Regions from separate parts of the Exiguobacterium sp. s91 genome, predicted to be linked through region 2. Evidence: a T-box and tRNA genes for the amino acid it is inferred to sense, from the RefSeq annotation. Region 2 holds a T-box; the other holds one or more tRNA genes.
What was found. The T-box of region 2 lies ahead of leuS (leucine--tRNA ligase). A T-box ahead of a tRNA ligase gene usually reads a tRNA of that ligase, here a tRNA-Leu.
Positions count from the first base shown of each region.

Region 1: it encodes a tRNA-Leu, which carries the amino acid that the T-box ahead of leuS (leucine--tRNA ligase) is inferred to sense. The anticodon was not compared.

Region 1 covers NZ_JACSMZ010000001.1:1,085,649-1,100,730, reverse strand. The annotation lists gene KNQ06_RS05460 (glycerophosphodiester phosphodiesterase) at 1-715, opposite strand, end outside; gene odhB (2-oxoglutarate dehydrogenase complex dihydrolipoyllysine-residue succinyltransferase) at 867-2,123, opposite strand; gene KNQ06_RS05450 (2-oxoglutarate dehydrogenase E1 component) at 2,159-4,999, opposite strand; gene KNQ06_RS05445 (amino acid ABC transporter ATP-binding protein) at 5,312-6,040, opposite strand; gene KNQ06_RS05440 (amino acid ABC transporter permease) at 6,037-6,681, opposite strand; gene KNQ06_RS05435 (transporter substrate-binding domain-containing protein) at 6,713-7,480, opposite strand; tRNA gene KNQ06_RS05430 (tRNA-Leu) at 7,683-7,766, opposite strand; gene KNQ06_RS05425 (alpha/beta hydrolase) at 7,809-8,741, opposite strand; gene KNQ06_RS05420 (hypothetical protein) at 8,763-9,104, opposite strand; gene KNQ06_RS05415 (S66 family peptidase) at 9,120-10,130, opposite strand; gene KNQ06_RS05410 (DUF779 domain-containing protein) at 10,319-10,681, opposite strand; gene adh (aldehyde dehydrogenase) at 10,704-12,224, opposite strand; gene KNQ06_RS05400 (TraR/DksA C4-type zinc finger protein) at 12,423-12,947, opposite strand; gene KNQ06_RS05395 (hypothetical protein) at 13,016-13,813, opposite strand; gene KNQ06_RS05390 (mannitol-1-phosphate 5-dehydrogenase) at 14,052-15,082, opposite strand, start outside.
Region 2 covers NZ_JACSMZ010000001.1:516,085-531,166, reverse strand. The annotation lists gene KNQ06_RS02645 (hypothetical protein) at 1-333, opposite strand, end outside; gene thpR (RNA 2',3'-cyclic phosphodiesterase) at 335-853, opposite strand; gene KNQ06_RS02635 (MFS transporter) at 862-2,010, opposite strand; gene pepV (dipeptidase PepV) at 2,070-3,467, opposite strand; gene KNQ06_RS02625 (DeoR family transcriptional regulator) at 3,789-4,007, shown strand; gene KNQ06_RS02620 (SDR family oxidoreductase) at 4,116-4,748, shown strand; gene KNQ06_RS02615 (pseudouridine synthase) at 4,809-5,528, opposite strand; gene KNQ06_RS02610 (putative polysaccharide biosynthesis protein) at 5,515-7,179, opposite strand; gene KNQ06_RS02605 (BaiN/RdsA family NAD(P)/FAD-dependent oxidoreductase) at 7,372-8,643, shown strand; gene KNQ06_RS02600 (hypothetical protein) at 8,703-9,680, opposite strand; gene leuS (leucine--tRNA ligase) at 9,812-12,217, opposite strand; T-box leader at 12,264-12,486, opposite strand; gene KNQ06_RS02590 (HAD family hydrolase) at 12,525-13,169, opposite strand; gene KNQ06_RS02585 (peptidoglycan bridge formation glycyltransferase FemA/FemB family protein) at 13,263-14,297, opposite strand; gene KNQ06_RS02580 (MDR family MFS transporter) at 14,481-15,082, opposite strand, start outside.

The sequences.
Region 1 (15,082 bases), 570 kb from region 2:
AAGGACCAACACCGACTGCATACTGACGGATTGCGGTTAATCGATCATCCGTCAAAGCCTTGACTTCATTTGCTTCCATCAACTGAACCAGTGGGACGTTCGGGTCGATGGCTCTGACTTTTTGAAGACTCGCTTCACTAAACGACTGAATCAAGACTTGTCCTGGTTTGACCTTGTTACTCGACAATCCGTTCTGCTTTAGTACGTCGAGCAATTTCTGTTCCATTCCGGGATACACTTCCGGTGATTTCGTCTCGATATAGTAATTCGCATGCTTCCCATACTTACTCAAGACTTCTTGAAGCGTCGGTACTTTCAGACCGACATATGACTTTTTCGCAAGCGTCGGGTTCGCTTCATTAAACCAGCTACCAGCATCAAGTTTCTTGATTTCAGCAAGCGTTTTATCTTTGACGGCACCTGTTCCGTTCGTCGTCCGATCAACCGTTTCATCGTGCATCGCAATCAATTGACCGTCTTTCGTCATCTGTAAATCAATTTCGATGTAATCTGCTTTGAATGTCTTATGTCCCATTGCATAAGCTGGCATCGTATGCTCTGGCGCGTACCCAGAAGCTCCACGGTGAGCAACATTGACGATTCGATTTGGATCAAGTAACGATTTGCCTTTTGATTGTGCGCTGACATCTTCTGTCGGAAGCCCTGTGCTTAATACGGCTCCTGCTACCATCGTCAATCCAAATTGTTTCAACATAATCAATTCCCCCTTGAAATATTCTTACAACACTTATCCTATATCGTTTGTATGAAGCTGATATAGAGAAGACGTAAATGTCGTTTCGTGATTTGATGACAAAGTGATATCAACAAAAAAAGACCCGCATCTAAAACGGGTCTTTTTATGGTTACGCTTCGAAAATCAATGACTCTGGATCTTCAAGGAGATCTTTAATGTGCTTCAAGAAAGTAACGGCTTCTTTTCCATCAACGATTCGGTGATCATAAGAGAGTGCGACATACATCATCGGACGGTTTTCCATGCGTTCAGCATCAATCGCTACAGGACGCAAGTTGATTGCGTGCATTCCGAGAATCGCGACTTGTGGACCGTTTAAGATCGGTGTCGACATGAGTGAACCGAACGTACCACCATTCGTGATCGTGAACGTACCACCCGTCAAATCAGATAGACCGAGTTTATTATCACGCGCCTTGACCGCTAGTTGAATGATGTCTTTTTCAATCTCAGCGAAGTTCTTCTTATCCGCATCACGAACGACCGGAACGACGAGACCGTCTGGTGCTGAAACGGCAATACCGATATCATAGAATTTTTTGAGGACGATTTCATCGCCTTGAATCTCAGCATTCAAATATGGCATCTTTTTAAGTGCTGCGACTGCTGCTTTCGTAAAGAATGACATGAAGCCGAGCTTGACTTCGTTTTCCTTCACGAATTTCTCTTGGCGACGTTTACGCAGTGCCATGACCGCTGACATATCGATCTCATTGAATGTCGTCAACATTGCTGCCGTTTGTTGAACTTCAACGAGTCGGTTCGCGATTGTCTTACGACGGCGTGACATCTTGATTCGCTCTTCCGGTTTCCCAGGAGCGGCTGCTGGTGCTGGTGCCGGTGTAGCAGGTTTCGTAGGAGCCGGTTTTGCTTGCTCACGTGGTGCTACTTCAAACGTCGCGACGTCTTGCACGCGAATCCGACCGAGCGGATCTTGCGTTGCCACTTGTGCTAAATCAATTCCTTTTTCACGAGCCAGTTTACGGGCAGCAGGTGAAGCAATCGGACGATCCGCAACAGATGTACTTTCAGTCGCTGCTGCAGCCACCGGTTGTTCCGCTTTTTCTTCTGCTTTAGGTGTCTCTTTTGGAGTTTCTTGTACTGTTTCTACCGCAGCCGGTTTTGGAGCCTCGCCACCAGCAGAGATGACAGCAATCGTTTCCCCGACGCGGACTGTATCTCCTTCAGCAGCCATCACCTCCGTCAACGTACCAGCTTCATCTGACGGTACTTCGATGTTGACCTTATCTGTCTCGAGCTCAACGATGGCTTCCCCTTTTTCCACGTGATCACCTGGTTGTTTTAACCAAGACGCCACCGTTCCTTCTGTAATTGATTCGGCAAGTTCTGGTACTTTGATTTCCATCGTATTCTCCCCCTATGACTCGATTCTATCTTAAGTTATGATGTGTGATTTGATACATGTGATGGTGCTGTTGGAATAGAAGCAGTCGCTGTGAGTGCATCATTGATGATACGTGCCTGCTCTACTTTATGACCTGACGGGTCACCTTCTGCTGTACTGGAACGACGACGACGACCGATGTAACGGACCGTTTGGATACCATTCGGTGCGACTGTCTCAAGTCGAGGTTCCATGAAGGACCACGCCCCCATGTTTTTCGGTTCTTCTTGCACCCAGACCATCTCTTCGACGGATTCATAGCGCGCGATGACTTCTTTTAAGGCTTTTGCCGGGAATGGATACAACTCCTCGACCCGGACGATTTGTAGCCAATCGAGATTCTCATCTGATTTCGAAACGGCTTCAGCTAGGTCGATTGCCATCTTACCAGAACAGAACACAAGACGTTTGACACGATCTGGTGCTTCTCCGAGCCCTGATTGTTCGATGACACGATGGAAACTACCTTCCGTCAACTCAGAAACATCCGATGTTGCAAGCGGATGACGCAAGAGACTCTTCGGCGTCATGACGACGAGCGGTCGGACTTCCTCTTTTCCAAGTATCGCTGCTTGTCGGCGCAATAAGTGGAAGTACTGGGCAGCACTCGATACGTTCGCGACTGTCCAGTTTTTCTCACCCGATAACGTCAAGAAGCGTTCTAAACGACCACTCGAGTGTTCTGGTCCTTGCCCTTCATAACCATGCGGAAGCAACATGACGAGACCTGATGTTTGTCCCCATTTCGCTCGGCTAGCTGAGATGAACTGGTCGAAGATGACTTGACCTGAGTTAGCAAAGTCCCCATATTGCGCTTCCCATAATACGAGCGTTTCCGGAGCGAAGACGTTATAACCGTATTCAAAACCAAGTACACCTGCTTCAGACAACGGACTGTTGTAGACCGAGAATGATGCAGTTGCCGTTGATAAGGCATGAAGTGGCGAGAAGCCTTCTCCTGTTTTCACATCATGAAGATTAATGTTCCGTTGTGCGAACGTTCCTCGTTCAGAATCTTGACCGCTCAAGCGGATTGGTGTTCCATCTGAGAGAATCGAAGCAAACGCCAATGTTTCGGCATGTCCCCAGTCAATTCCGTTCTTTGTCGAGAACGCATCCGTCCGTCGCTTCAGGACCTTCTCAAGTTTATGGAACACTTGGAAGCCATCCGGCCACTGTAACAATTCTTCGTTGTACGCCGTCAATGTTTCAATCGAGACTCCTGTCTCAATCGTCGGAACGCCTTTAAAGACGACGTCCGGCATGACCCCACCATACTCTTTCTCGACGTTCGGTACTTTTTCACGAGCCGCTTTCATTTGATCATTGATCGACGTTTCAATCGATTGAATTTCGTCAGCTGTCGCATCCCCGTTCGCGACAAGCGTTTTCCCGTACAAGACACGAATTGGATCATGTTTATGAATCAAATCGTATAAGACCGGGTTCGTATTCATCGGTTCATCCATTTCGTTATGACCAAAACGACGATATCCGATTAAATCAATCATGACATCCTTCTTAAACGTTGCCCGGTACTCGCTCGCGAGCAAAGCGACTGCGAGACAGCTTTCCGGCTCATCCGCGTTGACGTGGAAGACTGGGATCTCGTATCCTTTGGCAAGATCACTCGAGTAACGCGTCGAACGGGAGTCCGTCGGCTCCGTCGTGAAGCCGATCGTGTTGTTCGCGATGATATGAATCGTTCCGCCGGTGTTATATCCTTTGAGATTCGCTAAATTCAAAGTTTCAGCCACAATTCCTTGACCTGGGAACGCTGCATCCCCATGAATGAGGATCGCAGCTGCTGCTGCTTGCTCTTGACGTGGTGCCCCTTTTTGTGAGCGATCATCTTGTGCCGCACGTGTGAAGCCTTCGACGACTGGGTCGACGAACTCAAGGTGCGACGGATTGTTCGCAAGCGTCATCCGCACGTTACGTGTCTCTTGCTCGAGTTTTCGATTTAACCCGAGGTGATACTTCACGTCGCCCGTCCAACCATACGTGATCCCAATCGAACCTTCAGATGGTACGAGGTCGTGGTTCGGTGCATGCTGGAACTCAGCAAAGATCATTTCATATGGCTTCCCGAGTACGTGAGCCAAAACATTCAACCGTCCACGGTGTGCCATTCCGATATTGATCGTCTCCGACCCGTTCGAGATGAGGTGTCCGACGATCGTGTCGAGCAACGGCACCATCGCGTCAAGTCCTTCAATCGAGAAGCGTTTTTGACCGACGTATGTTTTGTGCAAGTATTTTTCGAAGAGATCCGTTTCAGCTAAGCGTTTGAACAACTGTTTCTTTTGTTCAGCGTCTAGCGTCGCTGTCAAAGCACCTTGCTCGATTTTCTGACGAAGCCATTTCTTTTCATCGAGATCGTCGACATGCTGGAACTCAACTGCGGCTGCTCCCGTGTACTGCGCCTTTAAGTGTTCAATGCCTTCAAACGCGTCCTGTACACCAGTTGGTGGTTCAGGACAGACGAGTGAGACTGGCATTTTTCGAAGATCTGCCTCTGTTAATCCGTACTGACTCAATTCGAATAGTCCTATTTCTCGCGGATGGTCCTTCAGCGGATAGATATCCGCCGCAAGATGTCCTTTTGCACGAATTTGTTCCGCTAAACGATTCGCCGCAAGATATTTTTCGAAATCTCCTGTCTCGACTTGCATCGGTACGACTGGTTCCGTCACGGGTGCACCATGCTCTTCGAAATAAGCACGTGTCTCCTCATCAACGGATGTCTTGTCTTCTAAAAAACGCTCGTACAATTCAATGATGTAGCCAAGGTTTGGTCCATAGAATGCTTGTTGATCTTGCTCGTGGCCTGCCATGTACGGTTCCCCCCGTTTCTATATTTCTCCCCACACATCCAGTGGATAGTCGATGTGTTTCCAGCCCTCTACCTGTTAGCGCTTTCAAAAGGAATTGCATGAATGAAACGCTGAACGTCATGAGAAGGAATGATCGTGTCATTCTTCCATGAAAGTGCCTTCGTTACTATATTACTACTCTTTTCCTGTGTGTGCATTTCGAATTCCCAAATTCTCACGCTTAAATGTATAAGTTTTTCTTATGAGCACTTAGTCAGTTATTTATGATTCGTTAAAAAACCGGCGTATCCGCAGTTAGATACGCCGGTTCCATCATAAGACTTTACTAAGGAACGATTGCGTCCGTTCGTGTTGTGGAGAATCAAACAATGCTTGTGGTACGTTCTCTTCGACGATATAGCCACCATCCATGAATAAGACGCGATCTCCGACCTCACGAGCAAATCCCATCTCATGGGTCACGACGACCATCGTCATGCCTTCAAGGGCAAGTTGTTTCATGACGGCAAGCACGTCACCGACCATTTCCGGGTCGAGCGCTGACGTCGGCTCATCAAATAACATGATTTTCGGATTCATTGCAAGCGCGCGGGCAATTGCGACCCGCTGTTTTTGCCCCCCAGATAATTCACCTGGATAATTATCGGCTTTTTCCCGTAATCCGACTTTATCGAGGAGTTCAAGCGCCCGCTGTTTAGCCTGTTCTTTATCCGATTTGCGCACTTTGATCGGTGCAAGCGTAACGTTCTCAAGCACGGTCTTATGCGGGAAGAGATTAAAATGTTGAAAGACCATTCCGACCTCTTCCCGGACTTTATTGATATCGACCTTTGGACTCGTGATGTCGAAATTATCGACGATGACCGTACCACCCGTGATCTCTTCCAATCGATTCAAACAGCGTAAAAACGTACTTTTCCCAGATCCCGACGGACCGATGACACAAACGACTTCTTTTTCGGCAATCGAGACGTTGATGTCTTTTAAGACTTCATTCGAACCGAAGGATTTTTTTAAGTTCTTAACTTCAATGATACTCATCGTAATGTAAACCTCCGTTCCAAGAACTTCGCCACTAAGGACAAGAGATAAATGATGACGAAGTACATCAATCCGACGACGGACCAGACGATGAATGGTTCAAACGTCGTTGACTGCTGCACTTGACCTTGTTGCGTCAAGTCAGCGATTCCGATAATCGACAACAACGATGTATCTTTTAAGCTGATGATCGATTGGTTTGTAATCGTTGGTAACATCCGCCGGAATGCTTGCGGTAAGATGATCTGTACCATCGTTTGACGCCCTGTCATCCCGAGTGAACGTGCAGCTTCTGTTTGTCCTTTATCAATCGACTGGATACCAGCTCGAATGATCTCCGCAAAATAAGCACCGGCATTGATTGCGACCGTCAGTATCCCTGCATACATCCGGTCCATCGATAACCATTCGAGCGAATTGAGTCCAAAATAGATGAAGAATAACTGAACGATGAACGGCGTTCCGCGAATGACATCAATATAGACGATCGCGATCCCGTTTAAGATTTTTGATGGTGATAACCGCATCAATGCGACGACTAAGCCAATCAGAAAGCCGACGATGACCGCGATGATGAAAATATACAATGTGACTTGAAGCCCTTCCAAGAAAAATGGAAATGCGGTTTTGACCACTTCCATTGGCTATCCCACTCCCTTATCGCCTTGCGACTTATTTCAGATACGTGTCAACGATTTTATCGTATTCACCGTTTTCTTTCAGATTCGCAAGTCCTTTGTTGATTTTCTTCATCAGATCCTCGTTCTCACCTTTTAAGACAGCGATTCCGTAGTTGTCCCCGTTGAGACGGTCTCCGACAAGTTTTAATCCAAGGTTTTGTTGTTTGTTTGCATATGAGATGACAGGATAATCTTCAATCAAGGCTGCTGCGTTACCGTTCTTCACTTCTTGGAACATCGCTGGACTGTCATTGAACTGTGTGACCGTGAATCCCAGTTTGTCTGCGTTATCCGTTGCATATTTCGCACCCGTCGTTCCCTTTTTGACGGCTACTTTTTTCCCTTTTAAATCGTTGACGGATTTAATACCATTCTCATCTTCTTTGACGACTAGGATAAGACCAGCTTTGAAGTATGGATCTGAGAATGTAACGACTTTCTTCCGTTCTGGCGTAATACTCATACCGGCAATGGCAACGTCCAATTGATTTGCTTGAAGTGCCGGAATGATACCGCTAAAGTCCATCGCTTCAAATTGAATCTTGAAGTTCTGATCCTTCGCGATTGCTTTCATGAGATCGATGTCGATTCCTTTGTACGTATCCCCGTCTTTATATTCGAATGGTGGATACGTGACGTCAATGCCGACCTTGTACGTTTTTCCTTCTGACGACTCTTCTTCTTTCGAACCGATGCTACATGCACCAAGTACGAGAACACAGCTCATCAAGAGCGCTAACAAGATACTCCCTTTTTTCATGTTTGTTTCCCCTCTCCTATGTGTTAAAGATTGTTAACTCTACTTAGTACTTTCCCTGAAGAGTACCCTCTTTAAAACGTATTTTACCAGAAAAATTCTAAAAAGATAAACTTTTCTGAATTTTTATTCGTTGTAATCGTTTTCTATTCAGCAACAAAAAAGGAGGCAATCCCTTGCTGGGATTGCCTCCTTCAATCATTTATGCCGCCGAGAGGACTTGAACCTCCACGGTGTTGCCACCACTAGATTCTGAGTCTAGCGCGTCTACCAGTTCCGCCACGACGACGTTGATTTATGATATTAATATAGCGGGTAAAGAACTGAGTTGTCAATCATTTCGCAAGATGTTACGTACGAACTTCTCGACGACATCATCATACAATGCTGGATCCTCAAAATAGGCCATCGCGTGAGCGGCATTCGGAATAACGACGAGCTCTTTTTCCGTCGGACAAGCTTCATACAGCTCATACACCATGTCTGTCGGTACGAATGTATCCGCCCCACCATGGATGAACAAAATTGGTACTTGTGCCTTTTTGACCTGTTTCAGCGCAGATGCTTCACGGAACGTATAACCTGCCTTTAGCTTCGTCAATACACTCGTCATCCCTAAAAACGGGAAGTGAGGTAGACGGTACATCCGCTTCATCTGATACGCAAGGACTGCATTGACGGACGTATAGGCACAATCAGAAATGATTCCTTTGATTTGTGGCGGGAGTTGTTCGCCACTCGTCATCAATACGGTCGCCCCTCCCATCGATACGCCATGCAGGAATAGTTTCGCCTCTTGTCCGATCCGTTCAATCAGATAGTTCGACCAACTGAGACAATCTTCCCGGTCATGCCATCCGAATCCGATATAGTGACCGTCACTCATCCCGTGTCCACGATTATCGGGCATCATGACATGGAAACCGGCCTGATGGTACAGATAGGCGAATCCGGCTAAATCCGTTCCGACACCTCCGTACCCGTGCACGAGAATGACGATCCGATCTGACGGAACAGGTGACGGAAGAAAATGCCCGCGTAACGTTAAACCGTCTTTCGCTTCAATCTCGATCCGCTCAAGCGGTTGCTCCTTGATCCACGTCTGACCAGGTTGCATCAATCGGACCATCTCGTCACTTAAATCTCGATTATTCGATAAGAATGGCTTTGGATTCGTGGCGATTGCCATCTCATAAAAATAATAACTCGCTGCTACTAATCCGGATCCGATGACTCCGATTCCAATTTTTGTTCTGCGACGCATCTGCCCCACTCCTTCTTTCCGTTATAGCTCGATCTTCAGTTGAGCAGCATGGTCATCCTCTTCATCCTGCAAGACTTGTTGACGTAATCGTTGTTCTTGTTGCTGACGCCGGTAGGCAAATTCCTGGACAAGCTCTGTACCCGTGAATCCATCTTCTACGAGTTCGCTCAATAATTCCGTTTCTGTCTCGACGACCTCCCCCGGACGTCGCATGACGAGAACATCTCCGACTTGTGCAATCAGCAATTCATCTTCTAGACGAAGTGCATCGTAAAATGGTTCCGGTAACGTCATTCGACGGGTCTCCGGGTTGATATGGACGCGTTTATAAACGCCTAGTGCTTGAAACTTACGACGTGCCATTGCGTGCTCTCCTTTTTAGTTGAACGTCAGATCGATTCGTGAATCTTTTCCTTGAATACGAACCGTACCCGTCGCTCCATTGATTAACGTCAACTGTGGCGGCTGATGACCGATGTCAAGATCGTATAAGACTGGTAAGCCCGTCTCATCCGCTAGATATTGATACACGTCTAGCCATGTTAGGTCTTCTGTAATTCTTGCAGACGTGCGCCCGAATAAAAAGCCAGCCGCATGGTCGAACCACCCAGCATACACCATTTGTCGCAGTGTCCGGTGCACCTCTGCCGAATTCGCTTCAGACACCTCGAAGTACCAGAGTATCGGTTCTCCGTTGATTTCTTCACGCTGGAAACGCTGCACATCTCCATACGGTGTCCCAATCAGATGGCGAATCGTCTCCAGACATCCACCAAGTAACCGTCCGGTCACCTCGGTTCGCTCATCAAGTGCTTTCCATTCCGTCGCTTCCGTTAGCTGAAATAACGAACCTGCTGGACGTTCTTCATCAGTCCACTCGGGTTGATAACGATCGGAAGCCCACTGTGTGACGGTTCCTCCAGTTGGCGTCGCGAGCACCCGTCGCCAGGCACTTGTCGTCTCGTCCCATTCTTCACTTCGAAGCTCAACGAAATTCGGACCATGTGCTGTTGCAATCCCCGTCTGAAGCGTCAGACTGAGCAATAACGTACTGATATCGGAATAGCCAAGCAACCATTTTGTTTGGTAAGTAGCTAGCGTCAACTCGGGTAAAAGATCAATGGCGCGTTCCCCACCAAATGGCGGGATGACGGCATCAATCGTCTCATCCGTCATCATGTGATTCAATTCCTCCGCCCGTTGTTTGACCGGTGCACTCTCAGCAAGTTGATGCGACCAAATCGTTTCACCTAAACGGACGTTCATTTGCCGTGCTTGTACCTGTTCAACTGCTCGTTCGACCCATTCCTGTTGCTGTTCACGTAATCCGGAGGAGGGCGCCGTCACTCCGATCGTTTGACCTGTCCAACCTAAAAATGGATATTTCATGGTGACCCCCTATAATGTCATAGTGTGAAACTATCTTCTCGTCAAAATATGAGTTCATTATACCGTTCTTATGCCGCATTACCAACTTTTATCCTGTTCGAACGTCGTGATACGAACAAAAAAACACGATTCCGTACAAGCGACCTGAATGAACAAGTCACCTCGACGAAACCGTGTTTGATTTTTCATTAGCTTGATGCTGATAGTTCAGCGTATTCCTCTTGCGTGAACGCACGGGAGCGTGTCAAAAAACGTTTCCCTTCGACACCTTCAAGAGAGAACATTCCGCCTCGACCATCCACGACATCAATGATGAGTTGCGTATGTTTCCAGTACTCATATTGATCTTCATGAATATAAAACGGACAACCACCGATCTCTCCCAGTTTTTTATCCTGATCTCCCAGGAATAGATCACCCTGCGCAAAACACATCGGGGAACTGCCATCGCAACAACCACCAGATTGATGAAACATCAACGGACCGTGTTTTTCTCTCAACTGGTCGATTAACTCTAGACAAGCTGCTGTCGCCTGAACACGTTCCACCATTTGCATCCACGTCCTTTCCGACTTAGAAGAAACCGAGTTTATTCGGGTTGTAGCTAACGAGTAGGTTTTTCGTCCGTTGGTAATGGTTGAGCATCATCTTATGGTTTTCACGTCCGATCCCTGACATTTTGTAACCACCAAACGCCGCGTGAGCTGGATATTGGTGATAACAGTTCGTCCAGACGCGTCCTGCTTCGATCGCACGCCCAAACCGATAAGCACGGTTCATATCACGTGTCCAGACGCCGGCACCAAGACCATATAACGTATCATTCGCAATTTCGAGCGCTTCTTCTTCCGTCTTGAATGTCGTAACCGACAAGACCGGTCCGAAAATTTCCTCTTGGAAGATTCGCATCTTATTGTGTCCTTTGAAGATCGTTGGTTGGATGTAATATCCTTCTGCGAGATCCCCTTCAAGCATGTTGCGTTCCCCACCGATGAGACATTCTGCGCCTTCCGACTTACCGATTTCAAGATATGAAAGAATTTTCTCCATCTGTTCGTTCGAAGCTTGAGCACCCATCATGACGTCCGAATCAAGAGGATTTCCGATCTTGATGGCTTTAACGCGCTCAAGAACACGTTCCATGAACGGCTCGTAAATCGATTCTTGAATCAAGGCACGCGACGGACACGTACAGACTTCTCCTTGATTCAACGCGAACATCAGTAATCCTTCGATTGCTTTATCAAAGAAAGCATCGTCTGCCTGCATGATATCCTCAAAGAAGATGTTCGGTGATTTCCCACCGAGCTCGAGGGTGACCGGAATCAAGTTTTGCGATGCGTACTGCATGATCAAACGTCCTGTCGTCGTCTCTCCCGTAAAGGCGATTTTTGCGATTCGTTTGCTTGAAGCGAGCGGTTTCCCTGCTTCAAGACCAAAACCGTTGACGATGTTAAGAACACCCGGTGGGAGTAAATCCTCAATGAGCTCAACGAGTACCATGATGCTCGCTGGTGTTTGTTCTGCCGGTTTTAAGACGACGCAGTTCCCTGCCGCGAGTGCTGGCGCTAGTTTCCAGACAGCCATCAAGAGTGGGAAGTTCCACGGAATGATTTGACCAACGACGCCAAGTGGCTCATGGAAGTGATACGCGACCGTATCTTGGTCGAGTTCACCGACCGAACCTTCTTGGGCACGGATGACCCCCGCGAAATAACGGAAGTGATCGATCGCGAGCGGTAGATCGGCGTTGAGTGTCTCACGGACCGCTTTCCCGTTCTCAAGTGTCTCTGCATAAGCGAGCATCTCGAGGTTTTCTTCCATCCGATTCGCGATTTTATTTAAAATGTTTGAGCGTTCCGTTACAGACGTTTTCCCCCATGCTTCTTTTGCCGCATGTGCTGCGTCAAGAGCCAGTTCGATGTCTTCCTTACCGGAACGAGCGACTTGACACAATACTTTACCGGTAACAGGTGTTACATTATCAAAATATTCTCCCCCGACAGGTGCCGTCCACTTTCCATTGATGTAATTTTCATACCGTTCCTTGTACTGTACCTTTGACCCTTGCTTGTTCGGAATGTCATAAATCATGCTTTATTTCCTCCCTCAACTAAAATGGTCAAGCAGTGAGACGGATGCTTGTATGCGCTTACATTTTAATATAGGCTAAAAACAGCCCTCTCGATACCATCGTACCAAAATTATATGAAAAGTCAAAAAATTCCGGTAAATATTTGTGATTTTTTTCGAGAAAAAAAACATCTCCATTTTCGGGAGATGTTTTGCCGGTCAAGACCGTGTCGGGTCAATTCCGTCTTCTTGGTCAGACGGTGTATCAGAACTACCAAAGTCACTCACTTTCGAGAATCCGTCCGTATCACCGTCGATGTCTTTGCCGCGGGCTGTGACAGATGGATCCAGTACGTCTTCTTCGCTTGGTCGCGAATTGGGATCGTTCTCGTTTTGTTCTGCTTCTTCTTTTGCATGCTCGATGCATAATAACGTTTCCGGAATGATATCAAGACGTTCAATCTCAATCTCTTTTCCACAGACCTTACAAATGCCATACGTTCCGTCCTCGATCGCTTTTAGGGCACGGTCCACATCAGAGAGCATATCCTCTTGCATGTCCGTGATTGCTTGATCGCGTTCCCGCAAGAACAATTCATCGCCGGAATCGGCAGGATGATTATCGTAACTCGACAATTCACCTTCATCGTAGTCGGTATCGCGTTGTTCGATGTTTGATGTCGTCTTTTCTTTTTCCTTTAATAACCGTTGCTTGAATTCTTCCGTCTGTTGTTTAGATAACATGATTGTTCGACTCCCCTTCGTTAGAACCTCTGTTAAGAATGTAGCCTATTCGAAGAAGAGTTAAACCATCACGAACACTTATAAGAACGAATTGATCCATGAAGATCACAGATGACCGTCATGCATTCATTCCCATCGTTAAAACAAATCTGATGTGATCGTCCGTTCTTGGATGTCGTGATGTCATCAATCCACAGTTGCGAAGCATCTGCCGAAGACAGCATCGCAATTTTGTCACGAATCATGAATAAATCAAACGGTAACAGATTCAAGGATTGAATCGTCAAACCATGTTTACGGAAGAGTGGATCAAGCTGATATTGCGAAAGACTATACAAACACTTCTCGGCCCCACCAATCAACAACTGAATCGAATGGGAGGGCTCATGACTATCGATGCGCTCCTTGTGCAGGATGATTCGTCCTCGAACACCAGACTCATTGAAAATTCGTTGCGTATCCTCTTGTGAAAGGCGTGGTCCACCTTCCTTCACCTTTAAGACGATGTGGGCGAATTCAGCAAAATCAGGTTTCCCGATTTCAAGAGCCGGGATATGACGGACTTCTTCGCGTTCAATGATTTCAATCAAGTCACGCTCAACTTGGACACTGACCGTATCTGTCGAAAAGACACGGACGTCGATCACGAATTGATCAAGTACCGCATTTACTTCGATCGTGTACGTCAAATCAAGGTTTTTTTCTTGTTCAACCAATAGTCGATTCAAGATGAGTTGATGCAATAAATGGACTGGCGTACGCGAAGAAAATTGACTCGAATAAATCAAATGTTTTGGTCCGGTTCCTTTTGTAGTTTTTGGTCGTGCTCCGTTTAATCTATATACGTTCACTTTATAATTCAACATATGATCACCTTCTCTTACCTGAAAAATCGGAATAGAGATGTTCCGTTCATATAGCGTACAATGTATTTTAATCGCTAAATATTCGTTTTCGAATATTCCAAATTTAATATACAAATTGTAATCAAATTGTGATAGAAGAATTTCAAAAACTGATCATTTCGATGACGACACGTCGCATTTAATTCGATATACAAAAACACCTTTCACATCCCGTGAAAGGTGTTGAGAACACTTATTCTTAAGCAATCGAATTGACTTGGTGTTGCATTGCTTCATAATGTTCGATGATTCGAGATCCAAGTGGATCCGTTGCCGATAATTGTAAATACGCGTTTAGCGCATCTTCGATTCCATGTTTCGTAATATATGCATTTAATTCTGAAGATTCTGAATCATTTGGATCGAAATAGGTTAGAGCTGCTGCGATCCCACGCGCTAATCCATCTGCTTCGATGCCACGCTCCATCAATTCCTTTGCTGGTTTGACGAGTCGGTCACTTGGACTCAGTTTACGAATCGGTGAACGAGCGACACGTATGATTTCATCATGAATCCGCGGGTTTTCAAAGCGTTTCATATTCTTTTGGATATACGCACTATGATCGACCGGATTAAAGCCGTACTTTTCAAGTAATAGCCATCCTGTTTCGTAAAGTGCTGTCTGGACACCACGACGGATGCGTGGATCCGTTAGACTTTCAGCGATCGTCTCTTTATGGAATAGTGCTCCGAGATAAGAAGCGATCGCATGTCCCGTATTAACGGTGAACAGCTTCCGCTCGATGAACGGTTCGATGTTCTCGACATAGGTGACGCCTTCGATCCGTGGATAAGCTTCCGGTAGTCCAGTCGTCTCAATCACCCATTCGAAGAATTCTTCCACTTCGACGTACAACGGGTCTTCGTGATGTTGAAGCGGTACGATCCGGTCAACCGCTGCATTCGGGAAATACCAGTTCTCCGCTACGGGGTGATGTTTCGCCACCTCTGCTTGCAAGTGTTTTGACCCACCGATCATGTTCTCACACGCAATGACGTAGACAGGTGTCTGTTGATCACGTTGACGTAACCCTTCCGCGATCAAAGGAGCTACTTTCGATAACAAGCTCGGGCCGACAGCTGTTGTAATCACGTCTGCATCGCGAATCGCTGCAATGACTTGATCCGGTTCAGATAAACTGTTGAGTGCTGTCACGCCGTTGACCCGTTCACGTCCTCCTTGTTCAGAGGCATAACCTACTTCGTAGGTTTGTCTCGTTTTTAATGCAT
Region 2 (15,082 bases):
TGGAATCCGCCAAATGTCCTCCTCTCCTGCTCCGCCAGTGACGTTCAAGAGTTTTTGTAACTCGAGACGTTTTTTGTACCATTTATCAAACGCTCTTCGAGATAATTGTTTACCTGGAAGTTGAATGACTTCACTTTTTTTCATCACTTGCCACCACTTCTTTGGACGGATGAGCGTTTCTCCTGGAAACAACTCTCCTGCCTCCCATCTGCGATAGACATGGGCATAATCAAGTGCCTGGTGTTCACCGAATCGTTTCGTCATCTCTAGCGGATTTTTTTCAAATCGACTATCTAAGTCATATAGTTTCATCAAAATTGCGATGGGGATCACCTCATTCCTCTTCACCTAGATGAATCCGGTAAACCGGCTCATATCGAGGTGAAACCTCTGGTCGTACTTCAAATAGAACGAGTTCACGAACAGTCCACTCTACTGATTGTATCGAACTCGTCTCCCATTCGGCTGCCTCAGTGCGCCATTTTTTCGCGATCGTGACATGCGGAACGAATGGTCTGGTCGAATTCGGATCAATCTGTTCCACTAATTGAAACAATTCTTCCGATTCTGTTCCAAATCCTACGACGCGTGGTCGTTCATCCCGACCGAACGTGATCAAACGATCGAATCGTAGCACGAAGGGTTCCATCGTACGCGCGATCTGCCGTAACTGCTGTTTCCACGACTGCTGTTCTTTTTCCTCCAATGGACCGAAAAAACGAAGTGTTAGATGATACTCTTCTAACGTATAGACGTTACGAAAGTACTCAGGTAGCGATAACCGTTCAGCAAGATTCGCCAAATCTTTAGAAGGGATCGGCAAAGCAATGAAAAAGTGTCGTTCTTGTCTCATCGTAGCGTTCACTCCTTCATACGACCACTGATACCATACAGAATCGCGCCTAGGATACTACTACTTGTATATACCCAAAAGACGGTATAGATTGTACTCTCCTCGAGTACAAAACCACTCATCAGATTAAACAACGCTGTCGCGAGTCCCGTCGTCGTCGCCATATATGTACTGACGGCTGTTGCGACCATCGTCTCTGGAACGAGCGATCGCACATAATCTAAGGCGACAGGGATCAACAGACCAACGATCATTCCTTGCATCGCAGATAATACCCAAAGCATGACGATTGGAAGTTCTAAAGCAATCATCGCCGTCCGCGCAGCCGACAACAAGGAGACGAATACAAGAACCGGAATCGCTCCGAATCGTAATAACAGACGCGAGGCGATGCGCATGAACGGAATTTCGCACAGAACGGCGACAAAGAATAATGTTCCGACGAGTGCCGTCGTCTCGCCACGAATCGTGACGTAGCTCCCAAAGTAATAATTGTTGGCGAAGATGGGTCCAAAGATCAAACTCCCCCCTGCTAGGAACAACAGGAAGCGTCGATTCGAGAAGAGCTGTTTTAACGGTACGGGTTGCTGATGTGAAACATGGACGCTGCCCGTCTCTTCAATACCGATCAGCACAAGGAAACCGAGAACCCATGCTGCGCCAGTTGCGTAAAAAATCAGATTTAGTCCGCCACCCTCAGTGATTTGCCCAAGAACAAAAACAGCTAAAGCGAACCCTGCTGAGCCGAAAAGACGCAAAGCGCCATAATCCACCTTACGCTTTCGCGTGTACTCGATCGCTAATGTATCAACGAGCGGAATATGCGCGCACTGGAACAACGCCCAGACGCAAGAAATCAACAATAAAAGTAGATAAGCAGACGTCAGTAAGTAACTGAGTGTAAAAATACCGGCAGCAAGCATCGCGACGAGTAAGAGTCGTTTCGGCTTCCCGAGTCGATCCGCTGCGATTCCCCAGACAGGTTGTAGGAAAATGGAGAGAATCGGTCCAATCGCAACGATTGTTCCAATCTCTGAAGCCGACAGTCCGAACGCGTCGTTCGAGAAATAAAGCGCGAGGTACGGAATGAGTGCTCCTTGTCCAAAGAAAATAAAGAAATATAAGGCTTGGAAATGATAGGTTTGACGATTTTTCACACGGAACTTCCTTTCAAGAAGCAATCCCCCCATCTTTACGATGCGGGGATCATCAATCATTATTTTGCGAGCTCATAAATCGCTTCTGCATAGATTGCGACAGCAAGCAATAGTTCATCAAAATCAACATATTCATCGACTTGGTGAGCAACTTCAGGACCACCCGGGAAGACTGGACCAAAAGCCACTCCCGCCGTCAACGAACGCGCATATGTGCCGCCACCAATTGCTATCAGATCAGCTGATTGGTTTGTGTGGCGCTCATAGACGGCACTTAGCGTCTTGATCAATTCATGGTTTGGATCAACATGGTGCGGAGTCATATGCGTACGCGTCTGCAATTCAAAACCATATCCTGCCGCGGCTTCTTTGATGATTTGCAGACGTTCCGTGAAGTCTGCCGTATACGGGTAACGGATATTGATCGATGCCGTTCCTTGCTCTTCGGCGTAACGGAATACACCGCCGTTGATCGTTAAGTCACCTGTCTCGTCTGAAGCAGCTACACCGATCGCTACACCGCGAGAATCTCGGAACATATGCGTCACGAGTTGAATGTAACGACGACCGTTATAATCCAAGTGAAGCGTGTTGAGGAAACGCGCCAAATGTAAGGCCGCATTTTTACCATTGTCCGGCTCCATCGCATGAGCTGCGACACCGTTCACATCAAGAACGAGACCTTCCGTTTCTTGCTTGACTGTCCCCGTCAAACCTTGTTCTTCAAGATAAGCATGGAAATCCGTTTCAAGTGTTCCTACTTCGACGACACGAAGAAGCGCCTGGGCATGACCCGGAACCATGTTCGGACGTTCGCCACCTTCAAAACGAACGAGATGATAGCCTGTATCAGATGCTTGCGCTGGTTTCCCTTGAATCAATAACCCGTCATAGAGTCCTTTTTCCGCATTGATGATCGGGAAGTCGGCATCTGGTGCAAAACCGAGTGTTGGCATCTCTTCATGTTTGAAGTAATGATTGACACAACGCCATTCACTCTCCTCATCCCCTCCTGCAATCAGACGGATGCGTTTCGAGAGTGGTAAGCCAAGTTCTTTGACGATTTTCAAAGCATAATAAGCTGCCATCGTCGGTCCTTTATCATCGATTGCTCCACGCGCATACAGTTTTCCATCTACAAGCGTCGGGTTGAATGGACCATATGTCCAGTGATCGCCACCAGCTGGTACGACGTCTAAGTGACAAAGAATACCGAGTAACTCTTCTCCTTGACCATACTCCAAATGTCCTGCGTACCCATCGACATTTTTTGTCGCGAATCCATCGCGTTCCCCTGTCGCGAGCATCCAATCGAGGGCACGTTTGACTTCATGACCAAACGGCGCGCCCTCTTCAATCGTGGATTCGTCGAGTACACTCGGAATCCGCAATAATTCTTTTAAATCTTCTAATAAGTCCTCGCGACGTGCGAGTACTTCCTCTTTCCAATTCACCATCTGATTTCGCTCCTTCATTACGGGTTTTGGATTCGTTTCCTATACACCTTCCTAGTATAGCGAATATTCGTTCAGATACGAACATCCAAATTCTGTTTTCTTTTTTATTTATTGAAATGACGAACATTCAAACGAAATAAACCCCTAATCATCGAATTTACAAACCATTTGAATATGTTTTTTATACAAACGTTCGGTTAAATTACTTGCATTTTAATATCAAAACGTTATACTAAAGGCGAAACAACTGGATATTGCATTGTCTTTTGTCACCCGAAGCTTTAGAACACTATTCTATCCATTGGGGGAGTGGTTATACCAATGAAAGATTCTACAGACCGTATGTTGACCCGGATTAAATCGATCTATCTCTACATCCAAGAGAACGGAGCTACTACGACAGCAGAGTTGGTTGAAGAGTTTGGCATCACTTCAAGGACCGTCCAGCGGGATTTGAACGTGCTCGAATACAACAATCTCATTGTGAGCCCTCGACGCGGTACATGGACGTCGAGTAAGAAACAAAAGCAAGCGGGTTGATCCACTGTTTCACTATGTATATCTTTCGATGACGCGATTCTTCGCGTCTTTTTTTGTTATCTTTTTTAAAACGTGGGGTATAGCTATTGGGAGAAGGAGATGATAAGCATGAATATTTTAATCATTGGAGCAAACGGAACGACGGGACGCAAAATGGTCGAATTGATCGCTAAACAAGGAGATCACCAAGCCGTCGCTGTCGTACGGGAAGAAAATCAAATCAACGATTTGATCGCACTCGGTGCATCTGAAGTCAGACTTGGGGATTTGACGAAGGATGTCAGTGGCGTCGTCAGTAACGCGGACGTCGTCATCTTTGCAGCGGGTGCTGGTGGCGCATCGGACGAATTGACACGCGCCGTCGATCAGGAAGGTGCGATCAAAGTCATCGATGCAGCAAAAGCCAACGGAATCGATCGTTTCCTAATGCTCAGTTCAGTCGGTACAGAAGAACCAAAAGGCGAACTAAAAGTATATCTCGAATCGAAAGCAGCAGCAGACGCTCACCTAAAAGAAAGCGGACTCGACTATACGATCGTCCGTCCTGGTCCACTCAGCTACGATGACCCAGCAGGTACTGTTGAAACGAAAGAGCATTTTGATTCATACGAAGATCGTAAGGTGTCTCGTGACGATGTGGCGGCGCTGTTCGTTCACTTGATCGATCACCCGACACAGTCTCGTGTATTCGAAGTACTCAGCGGTCCTTATCCGATCGCAGAAGCACTACGTAATCAATAATTGAATCCCACAATAAAAGGCGATGGAATGCACATTCATTCCATCGCCTTTTCGTTTTGCTTATTCAGGTTGCCAATCAAACAAGGATAATTCATCCGGTGTCAGTTCCCGGTAGTCCCCGAGTGCAAGTGCCGGATCAAGCTCCAAGCGACCAATCGAACGCCGTTTCAAGAATGTGACCTCTTTACCGAGGGCAAGCATCATCCGTTTGACTTGATGAAACTTCCCTTCCGTGATTGTCAATTCAAGCGTTGAATCTGTTTCTGTCGTCGATAAGATAACGAGTTTTCCTGGCTTTGCCTGATAACCGTCTTCTAAGGTGACGCCTGCCGCAATTGCCTCGACGTCTTCTTGCGTCAACACACCTGTCACTTCCGCATAATACGTTTTTTCGACGTGTTTCTTCGGAGACATCAAGGCATGATTGAATGATCCATCGTTTGTCAGTAACAACAAGCCTTCTGTATCCTTATCAAGTCGTCCGACCGGAAACGGTTTGAAATACGTCACGTCTTCAAACAACAGATCAATGACGGTCTCATCTCGTTTATCCTCCGTCGCACTAATGACACCCGGTGGTTTATTCATCATCAAGTAGATGTATTTTTGATACGTGACCGGTTCGCCGTACATCAGAACCTGTTGCGTCTCGACATCGACATGTTGTTTCGGATCACGTACGATCTCACCATCGACTTGAATTGCCCCTGCCTTGAGCAGAAGTTTTACTTCTTTTCGGGAGCCTGCCCCCATGTTGGATAATAGTTTATCTAGACGCATGACCTCGTCCTCGTTTCAATGAAATTTTACGTCCTAATACGACTTCTGCTAATCCACTCCAAATCGAGAGTCCAGCGAAAATCACGATTCCAACTGCCGCACCAATGATCAGGATCAACAGAGATGCCCATGTAGTCTCTGGTAAGAAGGACACCATTCCCCACTTCACGAGTGCAACACCTGCTCCCATCAATGCACTGATGATTAGAATCAATGATGTCCGGCGCAAGACGGTACTGAATGGGAACTTCACCGTTTGTGTGATCCGGAAGAACATCAATCCCGTCGCAACGAGATAACCGATGATCGTCGCATAACCAGCACCCGTTCCATCACCCGTCAAATGAATCAACGGCGCATTCAAGAGATACTTCGCAAGTAGTCCAGCAAGTGTTGCGATGATCGTGAAGTACTGACGGTTAATCCCTTGAAGGACTGCTGCCGTAACAGAATACAAGGCAAGGAACAACGCACTCGGCGCATAACTTAATAGATAGACCCAGGCCGCTTGATCTTTCGGGAAGAGCACATGGAACGTTTCTTCACTGAGGAGAATCATCCCGACGACTGCCGGAATCGTCACGAAAAAGACGAGTTGATAAATCTGTGAGATTTGAGCCCGTACTTTCCGCATATCCCCTTGCGTGAAGGAAGCTGTCAACAGTGGAGTCGCAGATAACGACAATCCTGTTGCGACCGACACCGGAATCAAGACGATCTTATGACTATCCGCAATCAGATAGGCAGTCGCGTTTCCGGCCGCTTCGAGCGTGTAACCGATACTTTGTAATGCGGCATTCATCGTATTTTGGTCGATGACTTGGTAAAGGGGTGTCGAAAGACCGACCATGACGATTGGAATCGCATACGTCAATAATTCCTTATACAAATCCGTTAACGGGCGATCCGGCGAACGGACGGTTTGAGTAGCACGTAGTTCCTGCAAGCCGCTGGCACGTTTGCGGAAATAATAGATCAGAACCGCAACACTACCGATTGCACCAATGAAAGCGCTGAACGTTGCAATCGTTGCGGCAAATGCTGCACCTGAATCAAATAAATAAATCGCGATGCTGACTCCTGCAAGCAAAAAGATGATCCGGACGATTTGTTCCAAGATTTGCGAAATCGCTGTTGGTCCCATCGATTGATACCCTTGGAAGTAACCTCGGGTCATACTCATCGGGGGAATCAAGAGTAAAGCGAAACTCACGCCACGAATCGTCATCGTGACGGCATCAACGTAGGCTGCTGAATCAACGTCACCACCTGGAATCGCCCGGTGTGCTAAATACGGTGCGAGAAAGAATAAAGCGAGGAAGGAAACAATCCCGGTCAAGGACATGATTTTCAGACCAGACCGATACAACCGTTCACTCGTATCATATTCTCCTAATGCATTGTATTTGGCGACGAATTTCGAGACGGCGACAGGAATCCCCGCTGTCGCGAGTCCGATCATGATCGCATAATAGTTATAGGCATAGGTATAGAACATGATGCCTGTCGCGCCGACCATGAACTGAAACGGAAAGAGATAAATCAAACCCAGTGCGCGGGAAATCAGTGACGCACCGGACAGGAGCATCGTTCCACGAACGAATCCTGAATTGCCGGAAGAAGTAGACTGCTTATTACTGACTGTGGACATGGTAACATCCCTCACGCTTTCTAATTTTTAAACTCGACACTCTGATCGTGACTGTCTCATTATACAAGTTCTCTCGTACACAATTGCAAATCATTATACCGCTGTCTATCTTGAATTGAAAGAGACGGTTTGTTTACAGTCGCAACTTCTGCTAAAGTGAAACAAGCAGAATTCTATGAATGAGGTGACCTTATGTACGATGTAATCGTAATCGGAGGCGGACCGAGCGGCTTGATGGCGACGCTCGCCTCTTTACAGGCTGGAGCTCGAACACTCCTGCTTGATAAAGGAAATAAATTAGGTCGGAAGCTTGCGATCTCTGGCGGCGGACGTTGTAACGTCACGAACCGAAAACCACTCGACGAACTCGTCCAGTCGATTCCAGGAAACGGACGTTTCCTTTATAGTGCCTTTTCTCAATTCAATAATGAATCGATCATCGAACTCTTCGAAGGGTTTGGTGTCGCCCTCAAAGAAGAGGACAATGGACGGATGTTTCCTGTCTCGGATAAAGCAGCAGATGTCGTCCGTGTATTGATCGATCAAATCCGCGCGCATGGTGCCGAGATTCAAACAGACGCGCAGGTCGCTACGCTCGACTTCCATCCAGACGGTTCTTTTGCAGCTGTCATCTTAGAGAACGGCATGCGTCTTGAAGCAAAAAGTTGCATCGTTGCAGTCGGCGGACAATCTGTTCCACATACCGGTTCGACAGGTGACGGCTACCCGTGGGCTGAAAAAGCGGGTCATACGATCACGGAACTCTTCCCAACTGAAGTTCCAATTTTGTTAGGTGATACGTTCATTCATGAAAAAACATTACAAGGGCTGTCGCTACGTGACGTCGCCTTAACGGTCCACGGCAAAAAAGATAAAGCAATCAAAACACACACGGGTGACTTACTCTTTACCCACTTCGGTTTAAGCGGTCCGATTGCTTTACGCTGTAGCCAGTACACGATCAAGGAGCGCAAACGTTCGAAGGAGACGATCGTCCATTTATCAATCGATCTCTTCCCGGACGAATCACTCGGTGCGTTAACCGAACGCTTCCAAGCCGCGCTTGCAGCAAATCCCAAGAAAACGGTACGCAACGCTCTCCGCGGCTTCGTGCCGGAACGTCTGCTTGAACTTCTATTTGCTCAAATCGGCTTTGGCGATGAAGTCTGCACACAAGTCAAGAAACAGGACTGGACGGACTTCTTGCAAAAATTAAAGCGATTCTCACTTAAAGCAACGGGAACGCTCGACTTTGATAAAGCTTTCGTCACGGGTGGTGGCGTCTCAATCAAAGAGATTGATCCAAAGACGATGATGTCGAAAAAAGCGGAGCGGTTATTCTTTGCCGGGGAGATTCTTGATATCCATGGCTATACAGGTGGTTACAACATCACAGCTGCATTCGTGACGGGTCATTGCGCCGGTAGTCACGCCGCAGAGATGGCACGTGATACTGTCTTTTAATATGAACAAGACCCGATTCTTCTGCTTAACAGAGGAATCGGGTCTTATTGTGTCAGGATTTAATCAATCGGTGTAAACGATCGGCTTGAGAATTTATCCGTGACGACTAACGCGAACAACTCGTTATCCTGCACGAAAATCCCCTTCGAACCATATACTTTCGGACTGGCTGTCTCACCCGTGATCGTTTTGTCCTTTCGATCGATCGAATAGAGATAGAGCGCTTCTGAATCGAGTGTGTAGATCCGACCTTGCCGTTCAGCAAGACCAATCGGACGGAACTCGGACTCGAACGATTTCTTCGCATCACTTCGCATCCCACTCGCCGCTTCAATCTTCTCACGTTTGATGACTGACAGATAAGGCGGTTTCTGTTTTTTCTTCAATGCACGTTTTTTCTTTTCCGAGGCGTCAGGATCAATCTTGATCTTATCCTCTTTCATCGCGAAATAAGTCACCTCGACTCGTCCCAGTGCTCGAATATGATTAATCGTATAGAATTCTTTTTTCTTCGCATCATATCCAAGACCATGGAAACTATCCCGTATCGTTGTTCCTTGTACTTTTTCACGTTTTTCTTCGCTCCAGACACCGTCTTTTCGCGTAATCGTGACTAGAATCTGATTCGACGTCAATAGCGCGACGGTCTCCCCGTCAACGAGCGTCATACCGTCTAAACCAGCGAGCAACAACTTTCCTTCTTCTAACTGGAAAGATGCGTTGATGCGTTCTCCGGTTCCACTGATTTCAAAGAAACGATAATCGTCTGTGACGACGAGGTACGAACCAATGGAATCATCATATAACATATGTTGGACATTTTTGATTAATGGCTCTTCCGGGTTCGGAATAGCTGAAGGCGTTTTCGGTGGCACCTGTTTAACGGCTGCCTGATGCTTTGATTGCGTCTCGATTTTCGCGAACGTTTCTTGAATACGTGACAACGTCTCTGGCTTCGAGAAGACGAGCAGTACGCAAAGGATCAACCCCGAAACGACAGCAAAAATCGTTGTATAGACTATATAAGATCGTTTCATTGATGGTACTCGCCTTTCTTTCTCGGTTTCTGATTCAGTGTAGCAGAAGGTCGTTGAAAAAAAAAGCGGACTTGCGACGGAAATGAAGAAACCCCCTCCATTCGCATCAAACGAATGAAAGGGGCTATGGCTTAGTTTGCCACGATATTGATTAATTTTTTCGGTACGACGATGACTTTACGAACTGTTTTGTCGCCGATCCATTCTTGTGTCTTTTCATCAGCAAAGGCAAGTGCTTCGATTTCTTCTTTTGTCGCATCGATGTTGATTTCGATTTTCGAGCGAACCTTTCCGTTCACTTGAATGACGAATTCCATCGTATCGCTGACGAGTTTCGATTCATCGAATGTTGGCCATGCTGCATACGTCAATGTCTCTTCAAATCCAAGTTGTTCCCAGAGTTCTTCACCAAGGTGTGGTGCGACTGGCGTTAACAATTGGATGAATCCACGAAGGAAGTGACGCGGAAGAACCGGCTGTTTGTTTGCTTCGTTGACGAAGACCATGAGTTGCGAAATTCCGGTGTTGAACTGGATGTTCGCGAAGTCTTCCGTGACCTTCTTGACCGTCTGGTGGTACGTCCGCTCGAAGTCAGCATCGACTTCTGTAACGTCCTGAATGTCTGCTGTCCGTTCGAACAAGCGCCAGACACGATCGAGGAAACGACGCGCCCCGTCAAGACCGTTCTCCGACCAGGCAACTGATGCATCGAGTGGTCCCATGAACATTTCGTACAAGCGTAATGTATCCGCACCATGCGATTTGACGATTTCATCCGGATTGATGACGTTACCGCGTGATTTCGACATCTTCTCATTGTTCTCTCCAAGAATCATCCCTTGGTTGTACAACTTCTGGAATGGTTCTTTTGTTGGTACGACGCCTGCATCATACAAGACTTTATGCCAGAAGCGCGCATACAACAAGTGGAGAACGGCGTGTTCCGCACCACCGATGTAAATATCGACTGGAAGCCAGTATTTTAATTTTTCTGGATCCGCGATCGCCTCTTCATTGTGCGGATCGATGAAACGGAGATAATACCAGCAGCTTCCGCCCCATTGTGGCATCGTATTCGTCTCGCGACGCCCTTTCATTCCTGTTTCAGGATCCGTATAATCCAACCAGTCTTCCGCAAGCGCAAGTGGTGATTCGCCTGTACCAGACGGTTTGATTTCCGGAATGATTGGAAGTTCAAGCGGTAATTCCTCTTGACTGAGCGTCTTCATCGAACCATCTTCCATATGAACGACTGGAATCGGCTCGCCCCAATACCGTTGACGACTGAACAACCAGTCGCGGAGACGATACGTGATTTTCTTACGTCCGACTTGATTCGTTTCGAGTTCAGCAATCATCGTCTCGATTGCTTCTTGTTTTCCAAGACCATCAAGCATATGCGAGTTGACGTGTTCGCCCTCTCCTGTATAGGCTGCTTCATCGACGTTTCCACCCGCGACGACTTCAACGATTGGCAAGTCGAATTGTTTCGCGAATTCATGATCGCGCTCATCGTGTCCTGGGACCGCCATGATTGCACCCGTTCCGTACGAAGCAAGGACATAATCAGCGATCCAGATTGGAAGACGATCACCTGAGATTGGATTGACGGCGAAAGCACCCGTGAAGACGCCTGTTTTTTCCTTCGCTAAATCCGTCCGCTCGAGGTCCGACTTCGTTTGGACTTGCGAAATGTACGTATCGACGGCTTCCTTGTGATCCGCTGTCGTGATGTCAGCTACGAATGGATGCTCCGGCGCAAGCACGAGGTACGTCGCACCGAAGATTGTGTCCGGGCGTGTCGTAAAGACCGTGACTTGTTTTTTGTGTCCATCAATCGTGAAATCGATCTCAGCACCTTCTGATTTCCCGATCCAGTTCCGTTGCATCTCTTTGACAGAATCCGGCCAATCGAGGTCATCGAGATCTTCAAGAAGACGATCCGCATATTCCGTGATTTTCAAGACCCATTGACGCATCGGGACACGCACGACCGGATGATTTCCGCGTTCAGATAATCCGTCGATGACTTCTTCATTCGCAAGAACGGTTCCGAGTGCTGGGCACCAGTTGACCGCGACTTCGTCCACGAACGCAAGTCCTTTTTCATACAACTTCGTAAAGATCCACTGTGTCCATTTGTAGTACTTCGGATCTGTCGTGTTGATTTCACGATCCCAGTCATAGGAGAATCCAAGTTCTTTCAACTGACGCTTGAACGTCTCGATGTTTTTCGCTGTGAATTCACGTGGGTCATTCCCTGTATCGAGGGCGTATTGTTCTGCTGGTAATCCGAACGCATCCCATCCCATCGGGTGCAAGACGTTGTATCCTTGCATCCGTTTCATCCGTGCGAGGATATCCGTTGCTGTGTAGCCTTCCGGGTGACCGACGTGGAGACCGGCACCTGACGGATACGGGAACATATCAAGGGCATAAAACCCTTCTTTTTCTGGATCTTCTGTCGTGACGAAGGCGTTGTCTTGATCCCAACGCGCCTGCCATTTTGGTTCGATTTCGCGATGATTGTACGGCATGTCTTTTCCTCCTCTAATCTAAAAAAACCGGTCCTCCGCCCCTAGGAATAGGGACGAAAGACCGGTTTGGCTTCCGCGGTACCACCCACGTTGTCTGTCTATGACAGACCGCTTGATTCACGGATAACGGTGTGAAAGACCGGATTCGCTACTACGACTTCACGAATCGTGCTCCCTGACGAGTTCACGGTTGTTACCGACTGGTTCGCACCTTCCACCAGCTCTCTTGACGGCACCTTTCCCCTACTACTTCAGTTCCATGCAATTGACTATCTTTTCCTAGTGTAATCTGTTTCTTCCTCAAGCGTCAACGCTTCCGTAAAATTTCCTCGATTTCTGCATGCGATCGTGCTACATGATCCGCTTGTTCTAGACGTTGCATCGGCATCCGATCATCGAGAAGCGCAATCACTTCCATGCCTGCTGCTTTTGCGCCGATCATCCCGTTTGCAGCGTCTTCAATGACGAGACAATCTTCAGGCGCGTGCCCGATTCGTGATGCTGCAAGATGAAAAATCGCAGGATCAGGCTTTGAACGCACGACTTCTTCTCCACTGACGTAATGCGTGATTGGAAGCTCATAATGACGGATGACGCGTTCGATTTTTTGAAGCGAACTCGAGGAGGCAATCCCGATATCGTAACCAAGAGACGCCGCTTGCTCGATGACTTGTTTGACTCCCTCTTTTAAACCACATTCCTCCGGTTTTGCATGAATTTGAAACAACCGATGTTCTTCTTCTAGTAACGCACTAGCTGTTTCTTTTAGCTGATGCTGGGCGACAAGCTCTTCCCACATCTCATCACCTGTTTTTCCCATGAACGTCGCATACTGAACTGGATCGAGCGGAATCGATAACGTTTTGAACATCTGCTGATGGACCTCGAAGTAGCGAATTTCACTATCTAAAATGACCCCATCCATATCAAAAATAAGACCTCGTTTTTTCAAGACACATCCCCCTTAATGATCTATCATGATTTCAGCATATCAAAAAAACGACTACACGATGTAGTCGTTTCGCCTTCTTCATTTAGTTACTGTTTAACTTGTCGCCATTTGGACACTGGTTTGTCGGTAAGCTGGAAAATAATCCGAATCAGCATCTGACCCGTATCGTACACATAACTGATCGTATATGGCTGGTTGAAGAATGGATTTTCCTTGATGATACTCAAATAAACGATACCCGGTGTAACGGCATTTACTCTCAAAGAGACTATCCCGTTCTTGATATCCACCCCCGAGATGTTGTTCGACGAGACCGCGTGCTTTCGTCTGAAGAATCGCTTCGTACTCGAGTCGCTGATTCGGGAACATCTTCGCTTCGTCCCGCTTACACCCAATCAAATGACCGTGGGCATATTCTTTTCCGAGCAATACGAAGTATCCACCAACAGGTTCTCCGTCGATTTCCGCAATCAGTAACAATGGCTCACAGAGTGGATTTGCTTCAAATAATTGTTCAAAATAACTGTCCGTAAAATAGTAATGAGCCGAAGCATTCTTCCGGTCCATCGTTTCATGATACAACGCTACAAAGACAGGTAGGTCGTCTCGTGTTCCTGTTCTAACGGTTAAAGGAGAGGCAAGCGATTTGCGAATCATACTTCTCGTCTTCTTATGAAATGTCTGCATGATGTCTTCTATTGAAGGGCGTAAATCGATACTCGTCGTATGACGGATGAAGGAGACTTTCGTCCAATCCCGCATGAAGCGTTCATTACCCGTCAATGGATTAAAGCGAATCATTTCCGAGACAATCGCTTCTCGCTTTGCCCACCTTTCAAACAATAGACGTGCATGCTGCATTTCAGTCGCAGTCAGTTGACCGATGATTTCCGGTCCACCATAGCCATACGGCGTGATGAGATCTGAATAAGGCGTATCAAAAATTCGGCGCTTCAAAAAGGGATAGAACAGTGTTCCTGCATCACCTTCATAACGGAATAGCACCGCTTGCTCAGACGGTCTAGCGTTGAGCGTGACATATTGGTGACTGTAGAAGATATCAAGAGGTTGTTGCTGTACGTGTGTCGTCCAAGTTGCGGCATCTGTGATGAATTGACACCTTTCCATTCGTGCACCTCCAGTCAAAAAGAAGCAACGTTCATATGACCTTTCTTTTTCAAGTTCTTGATTAGAAAGTACCCGTTTCTTTGCCGAAATATTCCATATTATTAAATGTTTATTTTATGATTTTCGAACGAATGACGTAACAAAAGACAGCGGTCATAATGTCCGCTGTCTTACAGATGATGCTCATGATGTGATTTTTGGAATAGCACGAAGGAAGACGACGCCCGCTAACAGAATCAATCCAATTAATGTCAAGAAGACCGCTGACATACCTGATACATCGTAGATCAACCCTCCAACGGTCGGACTGATCATCCGCCCCGCTGAAGCAGCAATATTGACGTACCCTTGGAATTCTCCTTCTTTTCCGATCGGCGCGAGTCTCGCTGCCATAGCAGGAACTGCTGGCCAGATGAACATCTCACCAATCGTCAGGATGATCATCGCGACGAGGAACATCTTGAAGCCGCCTGCGAACGGAACGATCAGATAAGACAAGAGGAAGATTCCTGTACCGGTCATCAATTGTCGCTTTAAGTCATCTCCAAACCAACGAAGAATTGGTGTTAGTAAAGGTTGTGCGAACACGATGAGTGCTCCGTTGATCGTCCAAAGAATCGAGTACTCGGAAATCGTGACACCGAGCGATTTCGTGTGTACGGCAAAGGTTCCTTGCCATTGCACATAAACGAACCAAAGTAAGGCATAACCAATCGAGACGAGCAACATCGTCCGTGCCGCACCGCGTGCAAGGGGTGTGCGTGTCGTTTCGATCTCGTCATGCG